3 regions of the Actinosynnema sp. NPDC004786 genome follow, and region 2 is predicted to be linked to each of the others. Evidence: riboswitches for the same ligand, from Rfam matches in the RefSeq annotation. Region 2 holds a riboswitch; each other region holds the start of a gene.
What was found. A riboswitch is a leader RNA that binds a small molecule or an ion and turns the genes downstream of it on or off. The one in region 2 is predicted to bind glycine.
Positions count from the first base shown of each region.

Region 1: linked by a shared signal. The riboswitch ahead of gcvT (glycine cleavage system aminomethyltransferase GcvT) and the one ahead of gcvH (glycine cleavage system protein GcvH) in region 2 are both predicted to bind glycine.
Region 3: linked by a shared signal. The riboswitch ahead of gcvP (aminomethyl-transferring glycine dehydrogenase) and the one ahead of gcvH (glycine cleavage system protein GcvH) in region 2 are both predicted to bind glycine.

Region 1 is NZ_JBSGBG010000051.1:1,454-7,824, forward strand. Features, by position in the region: gene glyA (serine hydroxymethyltransferase) at 1-741, opposite strand, end outside; gene gcvT (glycine cleavage system aminomethyltransferase GcvT) at 757-1,857, opposite strand; glycine riboswitch at 1,984-2,078, opposite strand; glycine riboswitch at 2,080-2,168, opposite strand; gene ACWEFJ_RS32980 (DUF3817 domain-containing protein) at 2,232-2,534, opposite strand; gene ACWEFJ_RS32985 (hypothetical protein) at 2,550-2,915, opposite strand; gene ACWEFJ_RS32990 (helix-turn-helix transcriptional regulator) at 3,070-3,558, opposite strand; gene ACWEFJ_RS32995 (hypothetical protein) at 3,759-3,920, opposite strand; gene ACWEFJ_RS33000 (CaiB/BaiF CoA transferase family protein) at 4,325-5,449, opposite strand; gene ACWEFJ_RS33005 (acyl-CoA dehydrogenase family protein) at 5,449-6,371, opposite strand, start outside.
Region 2 is NZ_JBSGBG010000004.1:166,406-172,776, reverse strand. Features, by position in the region: gene ACWEFJ_RS05480 (ATP-binding cassette domain-containing protein) at 1-655, opposite strand, end outside; gene ACWEFJ_RS05475 (hypothetical protein) at 704-1,078, opposite strand; gene ACWEFJ_RS05470 (hypothetical protein) at 1,084-1,266, opposite strand; gene ald (alanine dehydrogenase) at 1,607-2,713, opposite strand; glycine riboswitch at 2,909-3,003, shown strand; gene gcvH (glycine cleavage system protein GcvH) at 3,124-3,504, shown strand; gene ACWEFJ_RS05455 (L-serine ammonia-lyase) at 3,509-4,873, shown strand; gene ACWEFJ_RS05450 (glutathione peroxidase) at 5,055-5,540, opposite strand; gene ACWEFJ_RS05445 (transcriptional regulator) at 5,537-5,851, opposite strand; gene ACWEFJ_RS05440 (hypothetical protein) at 5,844-6,371, opposite strand, start outside.
Region 3 is NZ_JBSGBG010000022.1:27,525-33,895, forward strand. Features, by position in the region: gene garA (glycogen accumulation regulator GarA) at 1-96, shown strand, start outside; gene ftsR (transcriptional regulator FtsR) at 111-788, shown strand; gene ACWEFJ_RS20880 (bifunctional nuclease family protein) at 932-1,405, shown strand; gene ACWEFJ_RS20885 (MerR family transcriptional regulator) at 2,341-2,907, shown strand; glycine riboswitch at 2,996-3,086, shown strand; gene gcvP (aminomethyl-transferring glycine dehydrogenase) at 3,239-6,127, shown strand; gene ACWEFJ_RS20895 (DUF3224 domain-containing protein) at 6,191-6,371, opposite strand, start outside.

The DNA of each region.
Region 1 (6,371 bases), on a different contig from region 2:
GTCGGCGTCGTTGGTGAGGATGACACCGCCGCGCGGGCCGCCGAGGGTCTTGTGGGTGGTCGTGGTCACGACGTGGGCGTGCGGCACGGGGCTCGGGTGCAGGCCCGCGGCGACCAGGCCGGCGAAGTGGGCCATGTCGACCATCAGGTAGGCGTCCACCGAGTCGGCGATGCGGCGGAACTCGGCGAAGTCCAACTGCCGGGGGTAGGCCGACCAGCCGGCGACGATCAGCTTGGGGCGGTGCTCGGCGGCCAGGCGCTCGACCTCGGCCATGTCCACCCGGCCGTCCTCGTCCGACACGTGGTAGGGCACTACGTTGTAGAGCTTGCCGGAGAAGTTGATCCGCATGCCGTGGGTGAGGTGGCCGCCGTGCGCGAGGTCGAGGCCCAGGATGGTGTCGCCCGGCTGGAGCAGGGCGAACATCGCGCACGCGTTGGCCTGCGCGCCCGAGTGCGGCTGGACGTTGGCGAACCCGGCGCCGAACAGGGCCTTGACCCGCTCGATCGCCAGCCGCTCGATCACGTCGACGTTCTCGCAGCCGCCGTAGTAGCGCCGGCCGGGGTAGCCCTCGGCGTACTTGTTCGTCAGCACCGACCCCTGTGCCTGGAGCACCGACACCGGCGTGAAGTTCTCCGAGGCGATCATCTCCAGCGTGCTCTGCTGCCGGTGCAGCTCGGCGGCGACGGCGTTCGCGACCTCCGGGTCGAACTCCGCGAGGGAGGTGTTGAAGTGCTCGGACATGTGTGGGTCTCTCCCTTAGCTGGTTCGCTGGTAGAAGGGCAGCGCGACGACCTCGACCGGCTCGTGCTTGCCCCGCACGTCGACCGAGAGTTCCGTGCCCGGCTCGGTGTGGCCGGTGGTGACGTAGGCCATCGCCACCGAGTAGCCGAGGGTCGGCGACAGCGCGCCGCTGGTCACCTCGCCGATGCGGTTGCCGTCCGCGTCCAGCACCGGGTAGCCGTGCCGGGGGGCGCGGCGGGAGGTGGTCTTCAGGCCGACCAGGGTCTCGGTCACGCCCTGCTCGGCGACGGCGGCCAGCGCGTCGCGGCCGACGAAGTCGCCCGGCTTGTCGAGCTTCACCACCCGGCCGAGGTTGGCGTGGAACGGGGTGTGGTCCCGGCCCAGCTCGTTGCCGTACAGCGGCATCCCCGCCTCCAGGCGGAGGGTGTCGCGGCAGCCGAGGCCGGCGGGCTTGAGGTCGTGCGGCGCGCCCGCCTCCAGCAGCGCCTGCCAGACGTGCGCGGCGTCGGCCGGGGCGACGAACAGCTCGAAGCCGTCCTCGCCGGTGTAGCCGGTGCGGGCGAGCAGGGCCGGCTTGCCCGCGACCTCGGTCGGGTACGAGGCGTAGTACTTGACCGAGGTCAGGTCGGTGGGGGTGAGCGCTTCGAGGATGGCGGTGGACCGCGGGCCCTGCACGGCGAGCAGCGCGTAGTCGGCGGACCTGTCCTCGACGGTGGTGTCGAAGCCCTTCGCGCGCTCGACCAGGGCCTCGTGGACGACGGCGGCGTTCGAGGCGTTCGCGACGACGAGGTACTCCTGGTCACCGGTGCGGTAGACGATCAGGTCGTCGATCACGCCGCCGTCGGCCTCGCAGATCATCGTGTACCGGGCGCGGCCCACCCCGATCGCGGAGGCGTGGCCGACCAGGGCGTGGTCCAGCGCCGCGCCCGCCTCGGGGCCGGTGAGCACGATCTCACCCATGTGGGTCAGGTCGAACAGGCCCGCCGAGGTGCGCACCGCGCGGTGCTCGGCCAGCTCGCTGTCGTAGCGCAGCGGCATCCGCCAGCCCGCGAAGTCGGTGAACTGGGCGCCCAGCGCCTCGTGCTCGGCGTACAGGGGCGTGCGGCGGCTTTCCATCGGGCGGGTCCTCCCTGGGTGCGGGCACGCCGGCGGGCCGACCGGTCGGGTCGGCGCGGGCGCGCCCGAGAGCGTCACGTGCGAAAGGATGACACGGCCCATCGGAGACTCCTCGTCGAGTGAGCCTCCCCCTCTGCCATGAGCCTGAGAGCTTCGCCACCCGGCGCGGGCGGCTTGCACCGTGGGCGAGGCGCAGCGGGTGCGCCTGCTTTCCAGAGTTGCCTTCGTCGCGCGGTACCTGGGCCTGAGAGATTCCGGGGAGGAGTTGCTCCTTCGGCGCCCCGCTCGGGGGACTCTCCCGCGCGACATCGACGGCCGTGTTCAGTTGGTACCGCCAGACGCTAGGGGTGGCCGGCGGGCGGGGTCAACCCCGGTCACAGGCTCTTCTCGGCCCGGACGGTCTCCACGACCTTGCGCTCGGCGTAGAACGACACGAACGGGATCGTGCCCGCGAGCAGCACCAGGGCGGTGCCCTTGATCGACCAGCGGGCCTTGAGCGCCAGGTCGACGGTCAGCACCAGGTAGACGGCGTAGAGGAAGCCGTGGACGGGGCCGACGACCTGCATCATGCCCGCGTTGCCGCCCGCGTACTTGGCGATCATGGCGACCACGAGCAGCAGCAGGCCGACACCGACCACGTAAGCCATGAACCGGAACCTGGTCAACGCGCCGCTCATCGTCCTACCTTCGCCTCACCGCTGGTCCCGCGCGTGGAGCTGGGCGAGCATGCGGTTGTAGGCCGCGAGCTCGTCGTCCTCGTCGTCCGGCACGGGTGTCCTGACGGGCTCCACGGTAACCACCGGGCGCGGCGGCTCGACCACCGGCTCCCGGGCGGCCTCGGCCTTGCGGCGGGCGTCCAGCCTGCGGATGCGCCACACCATGAACGCGGGGAAGAGGCCGAACAGCGGCCACTGGAAGACGTAGCCGAGGTTCTGGAACGTGCCGCCCGCCTCGGAGAACCGCTCCCACTGCCAGTAGGCCAGGCCGCAGCACACGACCAGCGACGCCAGGCACGCGGCGGCGATGGCCAGCCGCTTGGGGGTGATGAGGCCCTGCACGCCTCAAGGGTAACGGGTGTTCCGCCCGGAGTCCGGTTCGTCCGGTTCCGGGGCGCCGGGGCCGCGCCACCGGGGCCGGGGCTCCTCGTGCAGGAGCCCGCCCCCTCAAGGCAAGGGCTCCTCGACCACAGGAGCCCGCCCCGACTCGTCGGACCTAGGCCACGCCGTCCCGGCGTTGCCTCTGCAACCTGGCCACGCACCAGGCCGCCGCGCTGCCCCGACGCAGGTGCTGGAGCACCGTCATCGGGCCGAGGCGACGACCGAGGTCGGCGGGGGTGAGCCCGGCCGCCCGGTAGTCCAGAGCGCGCTGGTCCAACGGGCTGATGCCCGCGTCCCACCACAGCTCGGCCTCGGAGAGATCGCCCACCAGCTGCCAGTAGCTGGCGGCGGCCGCGAGCAGGACCTCGGGCACCTCGGGCGCCCGCTTCCGCATCGCCGCCACGTACGCCGGATCCGCGGACTCGACCTTCACCAGGCCGCGGGGACCGCCATTCGCCCGCTGCACGGGGATCCCCGGCGCGGACGGCGGGGCTTCCGCGAGCCACGCGTCCTTGATCCGGTTCACCTCCCGCAGCTCGGCGTCGTCCGAGCGCTCAGCCGCCCACTGCCGCAACAGCTCGTCGACTCCGGAGTCCTCGACCATTCTGCCTCCTCGTCGGTCGAAGATCAGCCAATGCGACGCACCGTATTAGCGGGTACCGACAACCGCTAGACCCCGGTTTGTCTAAAACCCTGTTACCAGGGCGTTATAGCCCTCATTCCACCCGTATGGTGCAACGCTCGGATCCTGCGGTCACCGCTCGTGACCGCATTGAGCGGAGTTCGGCGACGCCGGAGGGGTCGCTAGGCGAAGAGGCTGCGGACGAAGGTGATGATCGACTCCGCGCCGGCCTGGAGCCACCCCAGGGCGGTCCGCACCGCCTGGGCGGACTCGTTCGGCTGGGTGATCAGGAGGAACAGCACCAGCGCGACCGCCGCCAGCGTCACCACCTTCTTGACGTTCACTGATCGCTCTCCGTCCGTGTCGCTCGGCCGGGCGGCCCGTCGCCGCACCGGTCGTGTCAAGCGTCATCGTCCCTCATTCACCCGGATGATGACGATCGAACGCGCCCACGTCGCCCGACTGGTCGCCGGCCCGACCACGCAACCACGCCTGAACCGCCCCTGGTGTCACCCGATCGGACGATCAAGGGGACCAGTGGTCCCGCCGATCCTGAAGGTACGGGCGCTCGCCCACCCCCCAGGCACGGACACCGAGGTTCAGCGACATCGTCTTCCCTTCGCCGCCCATCACCTGAATGCGCCGACTCACGCACCGAGCGTGACAAAGGCCGATGTCGGCTGCCACTCAATTCCGGTACCCCTTCAGGTGATTTCCCGTGCCCTTTTCGGGACCGGCCGGGGGCGCGTCAGCCGACCACCCCGGAACGCCGCAGCGCGGCGATCTCGTCCTCGCCCAGCCCCAGCTCGGCCAGCACGGCGACCGTGTGCTCCCCCACCGCGGGCGGCGGACCCGGCGCGGCCGCGGGCGTGCGGTCGAACCGCGGCGCCGGCGCGGGCTGCGCCACCCCTCCCACCTGCACGAACGTGCCGCGCTCGGCGTTGTGCCCGTGCGCGGGGGCCTCGCCGGGCGCGAGCACGGGCGCGAGGCACGCGTCGGTGCCCTCGGCGAGCGCGGCCCACTCGTCGCGCGTCCGGGTGGCCACCGCGGCGGCGATGCGGGCCCGCAGCTCCGGCCAGTTCGCCGGGTCGTGCCGCGGCGGCAGCCCGGCGTCGGCCAGCCCCAGCACGTCCAGCAGCTCGGCGTAGAACTTCTCCTCCAGCGCGCCGACGCTGACGAACCGCCCGTCGGCGGTCTCGTACACGTCGTAGAACGGCGCGCCGCCGTCCAGCAGGTTGGTGCCGCGCCGCCCGGGCCACGCGCCGACCGACGCCATCCCGTGCAGGAACGTCGTGAGCAGGGCCGCGCCGTCGACCATGGCCGCGTCCACGACCTGCCCCCGCCCGGACCGGTCCCGCTCGTACAGGGCCGCCAGCACGCCCACGGCCAGCAGCAGCCCGCCCCCGCCGAAGTCGCCGACGAGGTTGAGCGGCACGGTCGGCGGCGCGCCGTCCCGGCCGATCGGCTCCAGCGCGCCCGCCACCGCGATGTAGTTGATGTCGTGCCCGGCGCGGTCGGCCAGCGGCCCGTCCTGGCCCCAGCCCGTCATCCGCCCGTAGACCAAGCGCGGGTTGCGGGCCAGGCACTGCGCCGGGCCGATGCCCAGCCGCTCGGTCACGCCCGGCCGGAAGCCCTCGACCAGCACGTCGGACTCCGCGACCAGCCGGAGCACCAGCTCCGCGCCTTCGGGGCGGCGCAGGTCCACGCCGATCGACCGCCGCCCGCGCCCCAGCAGCGGCACCTCCGTCGCGCCGCCGATCCGGTCCACCCGGACCACCGACGCGCCCAGGTCCGCCAGCACCATGCAGCCGAACGGCGCGGGCGCGAGGCCCGCCAGCTCGACGACCTTCAACCCCTCCAGCGGGCCGGGCACTAGAGCGACCTCGCGATGATTTCCTTCATGATCTCGTTCGTCCCGCCGTAGATCTTCTGCACGCGCGCGTCCGCCCACGCGCGCGCGATCGGGTACTCGGTCATGTAGCCGTAGCCGCCGAACAGCTGCACGCACTCGTCCACGACCCGGCACAGCCGCTCGGTGGCCCACCACTTCGCCATCGCCGCGGTGGGCACGTCCAGCCGCCCGGCCAGGTGCGCCTGCACGCACTCGTCCACGAACGCCCTGGTCACGCGGGCCTCCGTGGCGCACTCGGCGAGCTTGAACCGGGTGTTCTGGAACTTGATCAGCTCCCGGCCGAACGCCGTGCGGTCCTTGACGTAGGCCAGCGTGAGGTCCACCGCCGCCTCGATGCCCGCCACCGACGCCACCGCGATGATCAGCCGCTCCTGCGGGAGCTGCTGCATCAGCTGGATGAACCCCTGGCCCTCGCCGGTGCCCAGCAGGTTCTCCGCCGGCACCCGGACGTCGTCGAAGAACAGCTCGGCGGTGTCCTGGCCGTGCATGCCGACCTTGTCCAGCACCCGGCCGCGCCGGAACCCCTGCGCCGCCGCGGTCTCCACGACCAGCAGCGAGATGCCCGTCGCGCCCTGGCCGGGGTCGGTCTTGGCGACCACGACCACCAGGTCGGCCTGCGCGCCGTTGGTGATGAACGTCTTGGAGCCGGACAGCACGTACTCGTCGCCGCGCCGCAGCGCCCGCGTCTTGACGTTCTGCAGGTCGGAGCCGCCGCCGGGCTCGGACATGGCGATCGCGCCGACGTACTCGCCGGTCGCCATCTTGGGCAGCCAGCGGCGCTTCTGCTCCTCGGTGCCGTAGGCGTTGATGTAGTGGGCGACGATCCCGCTGTGCACGCTGTTGCCCCACGCGCTGTCGCCGCACCGGGCCTGCTCCTCCAGCA
Region 2 (6,371 bases):
GGTCCAGCGGCCCGTAGTACATGGTCTGGCCGCGGCTGATGATGACCACCTGGTCGACGGTCTGCTCCACCTCGGCCAGCAGGTGGCTGGAGATCAGCACGGTCCGGCCGCTGCGCGCGTAGGACTGCAGGAACGTCCGCAGCCACGCGATGCCCTCCGGGTCCAGCCCGTTGGCCGGCTCGTCGAGCACCAGGATCTGCGGGTCGCCGAGCAGCGCCGTGGCCAGCGCCAGCCGCTGCTTCATGCCCAGCGAGAACCCGCCCGCCTTGCGGTCGCCCGCCGCGCCGAGCCCGACGAGCTGGAGCACCTGGTCGGCGCGCGAGTCCGGCACGCCGATCGCGGCGGCGTAGACGAGCAGGTGGTTGCGGGCCGTGCGCTTGGGGTGGAAGCCCTGCGCCTCCAGCACCGCGCCGACCACCCGCGCCGGGTTGCCGAGCTGGTCGAACGGCCTGCCGTTGATCAACCCGGTGCCCGCGGTCGGGGTCACCAGGCCGAGCAGCATGCGCAACGTCGTCGTCTTGCCCGCCCCGTTGGGGCCGAGGAAGCCGGTCACCGAACCGGGTTCCACCGTGAAGCTGAGGTTCTGCACCGCTGCGACCGGACCGAACTGCTTGGTCAAGTTCTGCACCACGATGCGGCCACTGCCGTCGTGCACGCGTCCCTCCCGAGTACTCCTACCGGGCGTCATCCTGCCCTAGGAGGGTTACTCGGGGAGGGCGTGTCGTGGTTTCGAGGCCACCTTCGGTATCTCGGTCGTGGTCTCCACCTCGGACGAACGGCGCAGCGTGCGCAGCGGGCGACGGCGCTCGCGGTGCGGCAGGCCGTCGCCGATGAGGTGCTGGTGGGCCATCGTCCACACCTGGCACGGCCACTTCCGGTGCCGCAGGACGCCGGGGCACGCGCCGCAGCGGCCGTCGGGATCCGGTTGGTGCACGGTCAGCAGCAGCCGCCACCCGTCGGCCAGGCGGTGGATCTCGGACCGCGCGAGCGGCACGAGGGACTCCGCCTCGCCGCGCTCGACCGCCTCGTCCACACTGGCCAGCCGGCGCAGCACGGCCGCCCGCAGTGCCTCGTCCACGCCCGTCACATCCTGTCGGCGACTTGGTCGAGCAGCCGGTGCAGCCGACGGGTCTGCGTGACGGACATCACAGCGGACTCGCCCGGCGGCGCGACCAGCAGGACTCGGTCGTCCTCGACGAGCACGGTCATCGACCGGTCCCGCCCGAACGGGTCGTGGCAGTCGATCCAACCTTCGGGTTCAGCCATCTGCACTCCGATCGGCGGTGGCGCGGCAGGGGGCCGCGCGAGCGGACGACCCCGCTGCGTAGCCACGGGGCTCCCGTCCTGTGCATCGGTCGCCGGGTCGTCGTGACTTACCTGTTACGACGCGAATTCACTCATTCGCCTGAGGTCGCGCACGGTGCGTGGTCGAGGTCCGCGGAAATGTCGGCCGGCTCGGTGGGGTCGCTGGGCACGGAGCCGGGTTCGGCGCTAGGATTGGTCACGCGGCCCGCTCCCAGTGACCCCCAGGCTGGTTGAGCGGGCCGTCTTCATCGCCGAAGGGCCCCGCTCACAGCACGTGAGCGGGGCCCTTCGCGTCGGGGGCTCAGAACTCCAGCGGCGTGTGGGCCATCCCGTGCGCCTCCGCGACCGGCAGGTTGGTCAGCAGGCCGTCGTGCGCGTTCAGCCCGAGCGCCAGGGACGCGTCCGCGCGCAGCGCCGCCTCCCAGCCGTGGTCGGCCAGCGCCACGGCGTAGGGCAGCGTCACGTTCGTCAACGCGTAGGTGGACGTGCGGGGCACCGCGCCGGGCATGTTCGCCACGCAGTAGAAGACCGAGTCGTGCACCTGGTAGGTCGGGTCGGCGTGGGTGGTCGGCCGCGAGTCGGCGAAGCAGCCGCCCTGGTCGATCGCGATGTCCACGAGCACCGAGCCGGGCTTCATGTCGGCCACCAGCTCGTTGCTCACGAGCTTCGGGGCCTTCGCGCCGGGCACCAGCACCGCGCCGATCACCAGGTCGGCCTCCCGGACCGCCTGCTCGACCGAGTAGCGGTTGGAGGTCACGGTGCGCAGGCGGCCCTGGTAGAGGGCGTCGATGTGGCGCAGCCGGTCGACGTTGGTGTCCAGGATCTCCACGTCCGCGCCCAGGCCCACGGCGATCGCGGCCGCGTTGAGGCCGGCCACGCCGCCGCCGATGACGACCACGCGTGCCGGGTGCACGCCGGGCACGCCGCCGGGCAGCACGCCGCGCCCGCCCGAGGGCTTCATCAGCGAGAACGCGCCGACCTGCGGCGCGAGCCGGCCCGCGACCTCGGACATCGGCGCGAGCAGCGGCAGCGCGCCGTTCGGCGTCTGCACGGTCTCGTAGGCGATGGCGGTCGTGCCGGAGTCCAGCAGCGCCTGCGTCAGCGGCCGGTCGGCGGCCAGGTGCAGGTAGGTGAACAGGACCTGGCCCTTGCGCAGCCGCGGGTACTCCTCGGCCACCGGCTCCTTGACCTTCAGCACCAGGTCGCCCTCGGCCCACACGTCGTCCGCGGTGGCGAGGACCTTCGCGCCGGCCGCCAGGTACTCCTCGTCGGTGATGGCCGAACCGAGGCCCGCGCCGGCCTCGACCACCACGTCGTGGCCGCGCTGGGTCAGCTCGTGGGCGCCCGCCGGGGTCAGCGCGACGCGGTACTCGTGGTTCTTGATCTCGCGGGGAACTGCGATCCGCACGGTGGGCTCCTTCGGCCGTTGTTACACCCAAGGTCCGTCAACGGGTGATCGGTGTCATCGTGCGGCCGGCACGAACGCGCCGGGAACCGGTTGTGCCGGCCGCACAAGCCGGACGGCGCGTTGACACCCGTCCGGGGCGGCACCTAGCGTGCGGGCCAACCAACTGAACATCGGCCGCGGCGCGTCGTGAGCGCCGGAACCCGCGCGGGAGAGACCTCGGTGCCACGGCCGGGGCGCCGAAGGAGCAAGTACCCCGCACACTCTCAGGCAGCGAGAACCGCTCGGGTGAGGCGACTCTGGAAAGCGCGCCCTCCGGCGCGCACCCACGGTGCAAGCCGCGACGTCGCGGCGAAGCTCTCAGGTCCCAGGACAGAGTGGGGATCCGGACCTCGCCGTTAGGGAGCGCTGTCGTGACTTTTCCGGACAACCTGCTTTACACGCCCGAGCACGAGTGGGTCGACTGGGCGCCGGGTACCCAGGAGCCCGTGGCGGTCGGGATCACGTCGTACGCCGCGGGGTCGCTGGGCGACATCGTCTTCGTGGAGCTGCCGGAGGTCGGCGCCGCGGTGACGTCCGGCCAGGTGTGCGGCGAGCTGGAGTCCACCAAGTCCGTGAGCGACCTGTACGCGCCGGTCAGCGGCGAGGTCGTGGCGGTCAACGAGGACGCCGTGCGGGACCCGTCGTTGATCAACAACGACCCGTACGGGGCCGGCTGGCTGTTCAAGGTGGCCGTGACCGACGCGACCGGGTTGCTGACCGCCGCCAAGTACGCGGAACTGACCGGGGACTGACGTCATGGCGATCAGCGTGTTCGACCTGTTCTCGGTGGGGATCGGACCGTCCAGCTCGCACACCGTCGGCCCGATGCGGGCCGCGATGATGTTCGCGGACCGGCTGGGTCCCGTGCTCGGCTCGGTGGACCGGGTGCGCGTCGAGCTGTTCGGGTCGCTGGGCGCGACGGGCCACGGGCACGGCAGCCCGAAGGCGGTGCTGCTGGGGCTGGAGGGCCACCGGCCGGAGGAGGTGGACCCGGTCGAGGCCGAGCGGCGGACGGCGGAGATCCGCGCCATCGGGCGGCTGCGGCTGGGCGGCGTGCGGGAGATCGCGTTCCGGGAGGACGCCGACCTGGTGATGCACCGGCGCAAGTCGCTGCCGCTGCACCCCAACGGGATGAGTTTCGAGGCGTACGCGGGTGGGTCGGTGGTCGACTCGGCGGTGTACTACTCCGTCGGCGGCGGGTTCGTGGTGGACGAGACGGCCACCGGGACCGACCGGATCAAGGCCGACGAGACGCGCGTCGCCCACCCGTTCCGGACCGGTGACGAGCTGCTGGCCCGGTGCCGGGAGACCGGGCTGTCGATCAGCGAGGTGATGCTCGCCAACGAGCTGTCGTGGCGCGACGAGGCGTCGGTGCGGTCGGGCCTGCTGCACATCTGGGGCGTGATGCAGGAGTGCGTGGAGCGCGGCTGCACGGAGCAGGGCGTGCTGCCCGGCGGGTTGAAGGTGCGGCGGCGGGCGGCGGAGATGCGCCGCCGGCTGGCCGCCGAGCACTACGCCACGGACCCGTTGCGGGTGATGGACTGGGTGACCCTGTTCGCGCTGGCGGTGAACGAGGAGAACGCCGCGGGGGGTCGCGTGGTGACCGCGCCGACCAACGGCGCGGCCGGCATCGTGCCCGCGGTGCTGCACTACTACACCCGGTTCGTGCCCGGCGCGTCCGACGACGGGGTGGTGCGGTTCCTGCTGACGGCGGGCGCGGTCGGCGTGCTGTTCAAGGAGAACGCGTCGATCTCGGGCGCCGAGGTGGGGTGCCAGGGCGAGGTCGGCTCGGCGTGCTCGATGGCGGCGGGCGGGCTGGCCGAGGTGCTGGGCGGCACGCCGGAGCAGGTCGAGAACGCGGCCGAGATCGCGATGGAGCACAACCTGGGGCTGACATGTGACCCGATCGGGGGACTCGTGCAGATCCCGTGCATCGAGCGCAACGCGTTGGCGTCGATCAAGGCGATCACGGCGGCGCGGATGGCGTTGCGGGGGGACGGCGCGCACTTCGTGTCCCTGGACAAGGTCATCAAGACCATGCGCGAGACCGGCAAGGACATGAAGGTCAAGTACAAGGAGACCGCGCGCGGCGGGCTCGCGGTGAACGTCATCGAGTGCTGACCCGCGCCGGGGTCGCCGTCCTCGGGGGCGGCGACCCCGGCCACGCGCGCGATCCCGACTGCGTGCACGGCTTCCGCCACGCGCGGCTCCGGCTACGTGCGACCTCGGCCAGAGGAGCGATCCCGGCCACGCGCGCGACCCCGGCGCTCGAGGTGGTCCTGCGGTCAGGGGGAGCCGGCCGTCAGGGCAGCACGGACTCGATCGCCTTCACCACCGCCTCATCCTCCGGCTCCGTCGTCGGCCGGAAGCGGGCCACCACCTCGCCCGACGGGGCGATCAGGAACTTCTCGAAGTTCCACTGCACGTCGCCCGCCGCGCCGTCGGCGTCCGCGACCGCCGTCAGCCGCTCGTACAGCGGGTGCCGCGACGGCCCGTTCACCTCGATCTTCTCGAACAGCGGGAACGTCACGCCGTACGTGGTGGAGCAGAACGTCGCGATCTCCTCCGCCGTGCCCGGCTCCTGCCCGGCGAACTGGTTGCACGGGAACCCGACCACCGAGAAGCCCTGCGCCGCGTACCGCTCCTGGAGCCGCTCCAGCCCCCGGTACTGCGGCGTCAGGCCGCACCGGGACGCGACGTTCACCACCAGCAACGCCTTGCCCGCCCACTCGCCGAGGCTCGACGCCTCACCGGACAGCGTGCGCAGCGGGATGTCGTGGATGCTCATGGCTGCGAGGCTACGTGCCGCTCGACCAGCGCCCGCAGCGCCGCCATCTCCGCCGCCAGCGCGGCCCGCCCCGCCTCCGTCACGCTCACCCACGTCCGGGGCCGCTTGCCGTCGTACCCCTTCTCCACCGCGACCAGCCCGGCCTGCTCCAGCACCGCGATGTGCCGCGACAGGTTGCCCGCCGTCACGTCGAGGGTGGACCGCAGGTAGCCGAACTCGACCCGCTTCGCCTCCGCCGCCACGGTCAGCACGCCCAGCCGGTGCCGCTGGTGCACCACGTCGTCCAGCGCCGCGGTCGGGTGGTCAGCCACGCCGCAATCCCACCAGACCGCCGACCACCAGCACGAAGCCGGGCAGCACGACCACAGCGGCCATCGACCACGTGGTCGCCGGCGTGACGGCGAGCGGCGTGATCGAGGCCGACAGGCACAGCGCGACCAGGTAGGCCGCGGTGGTCGTGGTGAACCGGACGCTGCGCTCCACGCCCGCCAGCACGACCAGGCCCAGCCCGATCGCGATGAACTGCCCCACCACGCCCTGGTCGTACTGGAGCACGGCCGTGCCCAGCACCGCCGCCGTCGCCGTCAGCGCGCGCGGCGCCCGCCGACGCCACAGCACGGTCGCCGCCGCCAGCAGGATCAGGCCCACCGCCGTGCCGGACCGGGACACCGCGCCGCCGAACGCCGGCAACGACGCCGCGAACCCGAGCACCAGGGCGACGGCCGGGCCGCTCAGCCCGATCGCCAACGCCGCGAGGTAGCCCCGGGTGGACGTCTCGATGCCCACCCGCGCGCCCCGCCTGCGGTACCACCACACCGTGGCCAGGCCGCC
Region 3 (6,371 bases), on a different contig from region 2:
GACCAGGCGGTGCTGGCCAACGGCGACGAGGTGCAGATCGGCAAGTTCCGCCTGGTGTTCCTGACCGGTCCGGGCGCCGGGGGCCAGGGGGCCTGAGCGATGGGGCTCCGGTGACGGCGGCCGGGCGGCCACGCGGCGGGTCGAGCATCGGGGCGGTGCTGGCGCTGTTGCGTCCCGACTTCCCCGACGTCACCATCTCCAAGATCCGGTTCCTGGAGTCGGAGGGGTTGGTCCGCCCGGCGCGCACGGCGTCGGGCTACCGGCAGTTCACGACCGCGGACGTGGACCGCCTGCGGTACATCCTGGCCGCCCAGCGGGACCGGTACCTGCCGCTGAAGGTCATCAGGGAGCAGTTGGACGCCGCCGACCAGGGCGGCGGCGTGAAGGCGACGAGGGTGACCGACCCCGGTCCGGCGGCCGGGCACCGGGTCACCCGCGAGGAGTTGCTGGCGCGGGCCGGCATCGAGCCGGGCGCGCTGGCGGACCTGGAGCAGCACGGCCTGGTCAGGGCCGGCGCGGGCGGGTTCTACGACCACGACGCGGTGCAGATCGCCGCGACCGCGCGGGCCATGGCAGAGCACGGGTTGGAAGCGCGTCACCTGCGGCCGTTCCGGGTCGCCGCCGACCGCGAGGTCGGGTTGGTGGAACAGGCGGCCGGCGCGGCGTCCCGGCAGCGCGACCGGGCCGAGGTCGTCCGCGAATTGGCGGCGCTGTCCGTAACGCTGCACACACTCTTGGTGAAGGTGGGCTTGCGTGATGTGGCGGGTAAACCGGTTTCGCCGAGGTGAAGGCGTGTCCGCATCGTGATGCGCGAGGGGCGGGCGGTTGCGCAGAGGGCCCGCTTGGCGGGTAGCGTCGAAAGAGTACGTGGGGGATCCTCGTTGGTAGCGGGGACGCCAGAATTTCAGCGCGCTGAGGGAGGCGAGACCCGATGAGCGAAATGCGCGTCGTCGGCGTGCGGGTGGAACTGCCCGCCAACCAGCCGATCCTGCTGCTGCGCGAAACCGAGGGCGAACGGTACCTGCCGATCTGGATCGGATCGGTCGAGGCCACGGCGATCGCGTTGGAGCAGCAAGGTGTCCGTCCTGCCCGGCCGTTGACGCACGACCTGCTCAAGGACGTCATCGGAGCCCTCGGCCGGCAGTTGGAGCAGGTGCGGATCACGGACTTGCAGGAGGGCACGTACTTCGCGGAGCTGGTGTTCGACGGCGACATCCGGGTGTCGGCGAGGCCGAGCGACTCGGTGGCGCTGGCGCTGCGGATCGGCGTGCCGATCCACGCGGAGGAGTCGGTGCTCGCGGAGGCCGGGTTGATCATCCCGGACGAGCAGGAGGACGAGGTCGAGAAGTTCCGCGAGTTCCTCGACTCCGTTTCGCCCGAGGACTTCCGCGGGGCGGACACGTAGGTCTTCCTCGAGGGTCTTCCGCGGGAGTCTTCTGCGGGGCGGACACGGAGGTCGTGGGTTCCGGCTCGGCGGCACGGCCGGGCCGGACCGGCGTGGTTCGGCCGCTCCGACGGCACCGCTTGGCACCTCTGGCGCGCTGCGTGCTCGGCTCGGATCCCGCGTGCGGCTCGGCGCGGCGGCTGAACCCGGCTCGGCTCCCGCCGGGCTTGCTGCGGCGGCTGAACCAGGATCGATCCGCCCGCCAGGTCTCCGCCGGATCACGTCGGCCGCCGGCCCGACCCGGGTCGAGGGAGCCGACTGTTCGCTCGGCCGCTCCCGTCGCGCCGCTCCCACCACCTCGCCGCGCTGCCTCGCCTTGCCCGGCCGCTTCACCGCGCCTTGCCGCGTAGCCCTCGCCGCGTTCCACCACCCCGCCTGACCGGGTCGCCGCGTCACCGGGTCGTCGCCTGACCGGGCCGCCGGTCGTGCTCGCGCAGGGGTACCCGCCCGGGGGAACCCCGTTTTCGATCCTGCCGGCACACACCGACAATTCCGGCCGACCGGGCGCGGACGAGCGGGTCGGGTGCCTGACCCGGCACGACACCTGCGAAGGGCCGGAACGTCGGCCGCGCGCCGTGGACGGCCCTCCGCAAGCGTGTGCGGTGAGTTGTGGATCAACCCCGCGTGCCACCTACGGGTGTCACGTGTCCGGGTTACACAACGTCAACCTTGCTCGGCTAAACGATCACTAAACGTCATCCGAATGGCTTACGCCAAGCGACTCTCTCAACCTCTACCTCACGTTGAGGTCAGACACGCCCCGCGCGTCGCGTTGACCTGCCCCCTAGGCGGTCTTACCGTCGAACTCAGGTGAATTGCCACGGTGTTGTTTCCCGACACCGCGGCGGCTTCACGTTGGTCGCCGGTCGTCGTGGCCGGACCGAGGGGAGGCAGGCGTGGTCGAGGAAGCGCCCATCCGGGCCGGATCCGGCGAACAGGGTGAGCTGTTCCCGGACTCCTCGCTGCCGGACGAACTGGTCGGGTACCGCGGCCCCGCCGCGTGCCAGATCGCGGGCATCACCTACCGCCAGCTGGACTACTGGGCGCGCACGGGCCTGGTCAACCCGACGATAAGGAGCGCTCACGGCTCCGGCAGCCAGCGGCTCTACTCGTTCAAGGACATCCTGGTCCTCAAGGTCGTCAAACGGCTCCTGGACACCGGCGTCTCGTTGCAGAACATCCGGGTCGCGGTCGACCACCTGCGCCGCCGCGGCGTGCAGGACCTGGCCCGGATCACGTTGTTCAGCGACGGCACCACGGTCTACGAGTGCACCTCCCCGGAGGAGGTGGTCGACCTGCTCCAGGGCGGCCAGGGGGTGTTCGGCATCGCGGTCAGCGGCGCGATGCGGGAGATCAGCGGCACGATCCACGACTTCCCCGCCGAACGCGCGGACGGCGCGGAGATCGTGGAGGCGGCCGACGACGAGCTGTCCCGCCGCCGTCGCACCCGGGCCATCGGCTGACCCGGCGAGGCCCGGCGGCAACTGAGATCCACGTCGCGCCGGCGGTTCCGAGGGCGTCCCCGCCGGGTACCATTCGCGCGTAGTCGCTTTATCCCGCGCGGGAGAGTCCGAGCCAGTCTCGGCGCCGAAGGAGCAAATCCTCCCCGGAACCTCTCAGGCGCAAGGACCGTGCGGGTGAGACGCCTCTGGAAAGCGGGTCGGCAGCACGCCGACCCCGCCGACGGTGCAAGCCCGGCCTCCGGGTGAAGCTCTCAGGCGCCCGACGTCGGGCAGAAGACAGAGGGGGAGGGCAACGGCAGGAGTCTGTCCGGAGCCCTGGAGGCCAGCACCGATGACGCAGGACCGCATCCCCCTCGCCGCACTCGAGCACGGCACCCCGTTCGCCGACCGGCACGTGGGCCCGCGGCCCGCCGAGCTGGCCCGCATCCTCGACGTCATCGGGGTCGGGTCGCTGGAGGAGCTGGCGCAGCGCGCCGTCCCCGAGTCGATCCGCGAGCGCGACCTGGCGCTCGACCTGCCCGAGCCCGCCACGGAGACCGAGGCGCTGGCCGAGCTGCGCGCCCTCGCCGCGCGGAACCGCCCGATGACGCAGATGATCGGCCTGGGCTACTACAACACCACGACGCCGCCGGTCATCCTCCGCAACGTGCTGGAGAACCCCGCCTGGTACACCGCGTACACGCCGTACCAGCCGGAGATCTCCCAGGGCCGCCTCGAAGCGCTGCTGAACTTCCAGACCATGGTCGCCGACCTGACCGGCCTGCCGCTGGCCAACGCCTCGATGCTGGACGAGTCCACCGCCGCGGCCGAGGCGATGACGCTGGTCCGCCGCGCCGGCCGGTCGAAGTCGGCCAGGTTCGTGGTGGACGCCGACACGCTGCCGCAGACGCTGGCCGTGATCGAGACCCGCGCCGAGCCGCTGGGCATCGAGGTGGTGACCGCCGACCTGTCGCAGGGCCTCGAAGGGCTCGGCCTGGGCGGCGACTTCTTCGGCGTGCTGCTGTCCTACCCCGGCGCGTCCGGCGTGGTCCGCGACCACGCGGGCGTCATCGAGGAGGTGCACCGGGCCGGCGCGCAGGTCGTGGTGGCGGCCGACCTGCTGTCGCTGGCGCTGCTGCGCCCGCCCGGCGAGATCGGCGCGGACGTGGTCGTGGGCACCACCCAGCGGTTCGGCGTGCCGATGGGCTTCGGCGGGCCGCACGCCGGGTACATGGCCGTGCGGCAGGGCCTGGAGCGGCAGCTCCCGGGCCGGCTCGTCGGCGTGTCCGTCGACGCGGACGGCTCCGTCGCCTACCGCCTCGCCCTCCAGACGCGCGAGCAGCACATCCGCCGGGAGAAGGCCACCAGCAACATCTGCACCGCCCAGGTGCTGCTCGCCGTGATCGCGTCGATGTACGCGGTGTACCACGGCCCGGAAGGGCTGAAGGACATCGCGACCCGCGCGCACCGGATGGCGACCGTGCTGGCCGCCGGCCTGCTGGAGGGCGGCGTCGAGGTCGTGCACGGCGAGTTCTTCGACACCGTGCGGGCGCGCGTGGAGGGCCGCGCGGCCGAGGTCGTCGCCGCCGCGCGGGACCTGGGCGTGAACCTGTGGCAGGTGGACGCGGACGTGGTGTCGATCGCGTGCGACGAGACGACCACGCGCGAGCACCTGGGGCTCGTGTGGAAGGCGTTCGGCGTGACCGTCGCCGACGTGGACGGCCTGGACGCCGACACCGCCGACGGCATCCCCGCCGACCTGCGCCGCACCAGCGACTACCTGACGCACCCGGTGTTCCACGCGCACCGCTCCGAGACCGCGCTGCTGCGCTACCTGCGGGCGTTGTCGGACAAGGACGTCGCGCTGGACCGCAGCATGATCCCGCTGGGCTCGTGCACGATGAAGCTCAACGCCACGGCCGAGATGGAGGCGATCACCTGGCCGGAGTTCGCCGACCTGCACCCGTTCGCGCCCGCGTCGGACGCCGAGGGCCTCCTGGGCATCGTCGGCGACCTGGAGCGGTGGCTGGCCGAGGTCACCGGGTACGACGCGGTGTCGTTGCAGCCCAACGCGGGCAGCCAGGGCGAGTTCGCGGGCCTGCTGGCGATCCGCGCCTACCACCGCGCCAACGGCGACGACCACCGCGACGTGTGCCTGATCCCGTCCAGCGCCCACGGCACCAACGCCGCGTCCGCCGTGATGGCCGGGATGCGGGTCGTGGTCGTCAAGTGCGACGACCGCGGCAACGTGGACGTCGGGCACCTGCGCGAGACGGTCGAGGCGCACCGCGACGACCTCGCCGCGATCATGATCACCTACCCGTCCACGCACGGCGTGTACGAGGACACCGTGCGCGAGGTGTGCGGGCTGGTGCACGACGCGGGCGGCCAGGTGTACGTGGACGGCGCGAACCTCAACGCGCTGATCGGGCTGGCGCGGTACGGCAAGTTCGGGTCGGACGTGTCGCACCTGAACCTGCACAAGACGTTCTGCATCCCGCACGGCGGCGGCGGTCCGGGCGTCGGGCCGATCGGCGTGCGGTCGCACCTGGCCCCGTTCCTGCCGAACCACCCGTTGCAGCCGGCGGCCGGTCCGGCGACCGGTGTCGGCCCGATCAGCGCCGCGCCGTGGGGCTCGGCGTCGATCCTGCCGATCTCGTGGGCCTACGTGCGGATGATGGGCGCGGACGGCCTGCGGCGGGCGACGCTGACCGCGGTGGCGGCGGCGAACTACGTGGCCCGGCGGCTGGACGAGCACTTCCCGGTGCTCTACACCGGCGAGGGCGGGTTCGTGGCCCACGAGTGCATCCTCGACCTGCGGCCGATCACCAAGGCGACCGGCGTGACCGTGGACGACGTGGCGAAGCGGCTGGCCGACTACGGGCTGCACGCGCCGACCATGTCGTTCCCGGTGGCGGGCACGCTCATGGTGGAGCCCACGGAGAGCGAGGACCTGGGCGAGATCGACCGGTTCATCGACGCCATGATCGCGATCCGGCACGAGATCGACCGCGTCGGCTCGGGCGAGTGGCCGGTGGACGACAACCCGCTGCGCAACGCGCCGCACACGGCGGCGTCGATCGCGGCCGAGTGGGACCACCCGTACAGCCGCGAGGTGGCGGTGTTCCCGGCGGGCACGTCCGCGCCGAAGATCTGGCCGCCCGTGCGCCGCATCGACGGCGCGAAGGGCGACCGGAACCTGGTCTGCTCCTGCCCGCCGGTCTCGGCCTACGGCGGCTGACCGATCGACCCGCGAACCCCGGTCGCCCTCGGGCGGCCGGGGTTCCGCGCGTCCGGCGGGCCTTCAGCCGATCCGGTGGTCCAGCTCGAACCGGCCCGGCTCGCCCTGCGGCCACGTGACGCGGCCCGTGCCGGTGAGGCCCGCGAGATCGCCGGACGCGGAGACCACGGTGACGGTGGAATCCGCCACGCCGCCGCGGAAGCCGCCCACGTGGTGCAGGACGAAGCTGCCCGCCCGGCCGTTC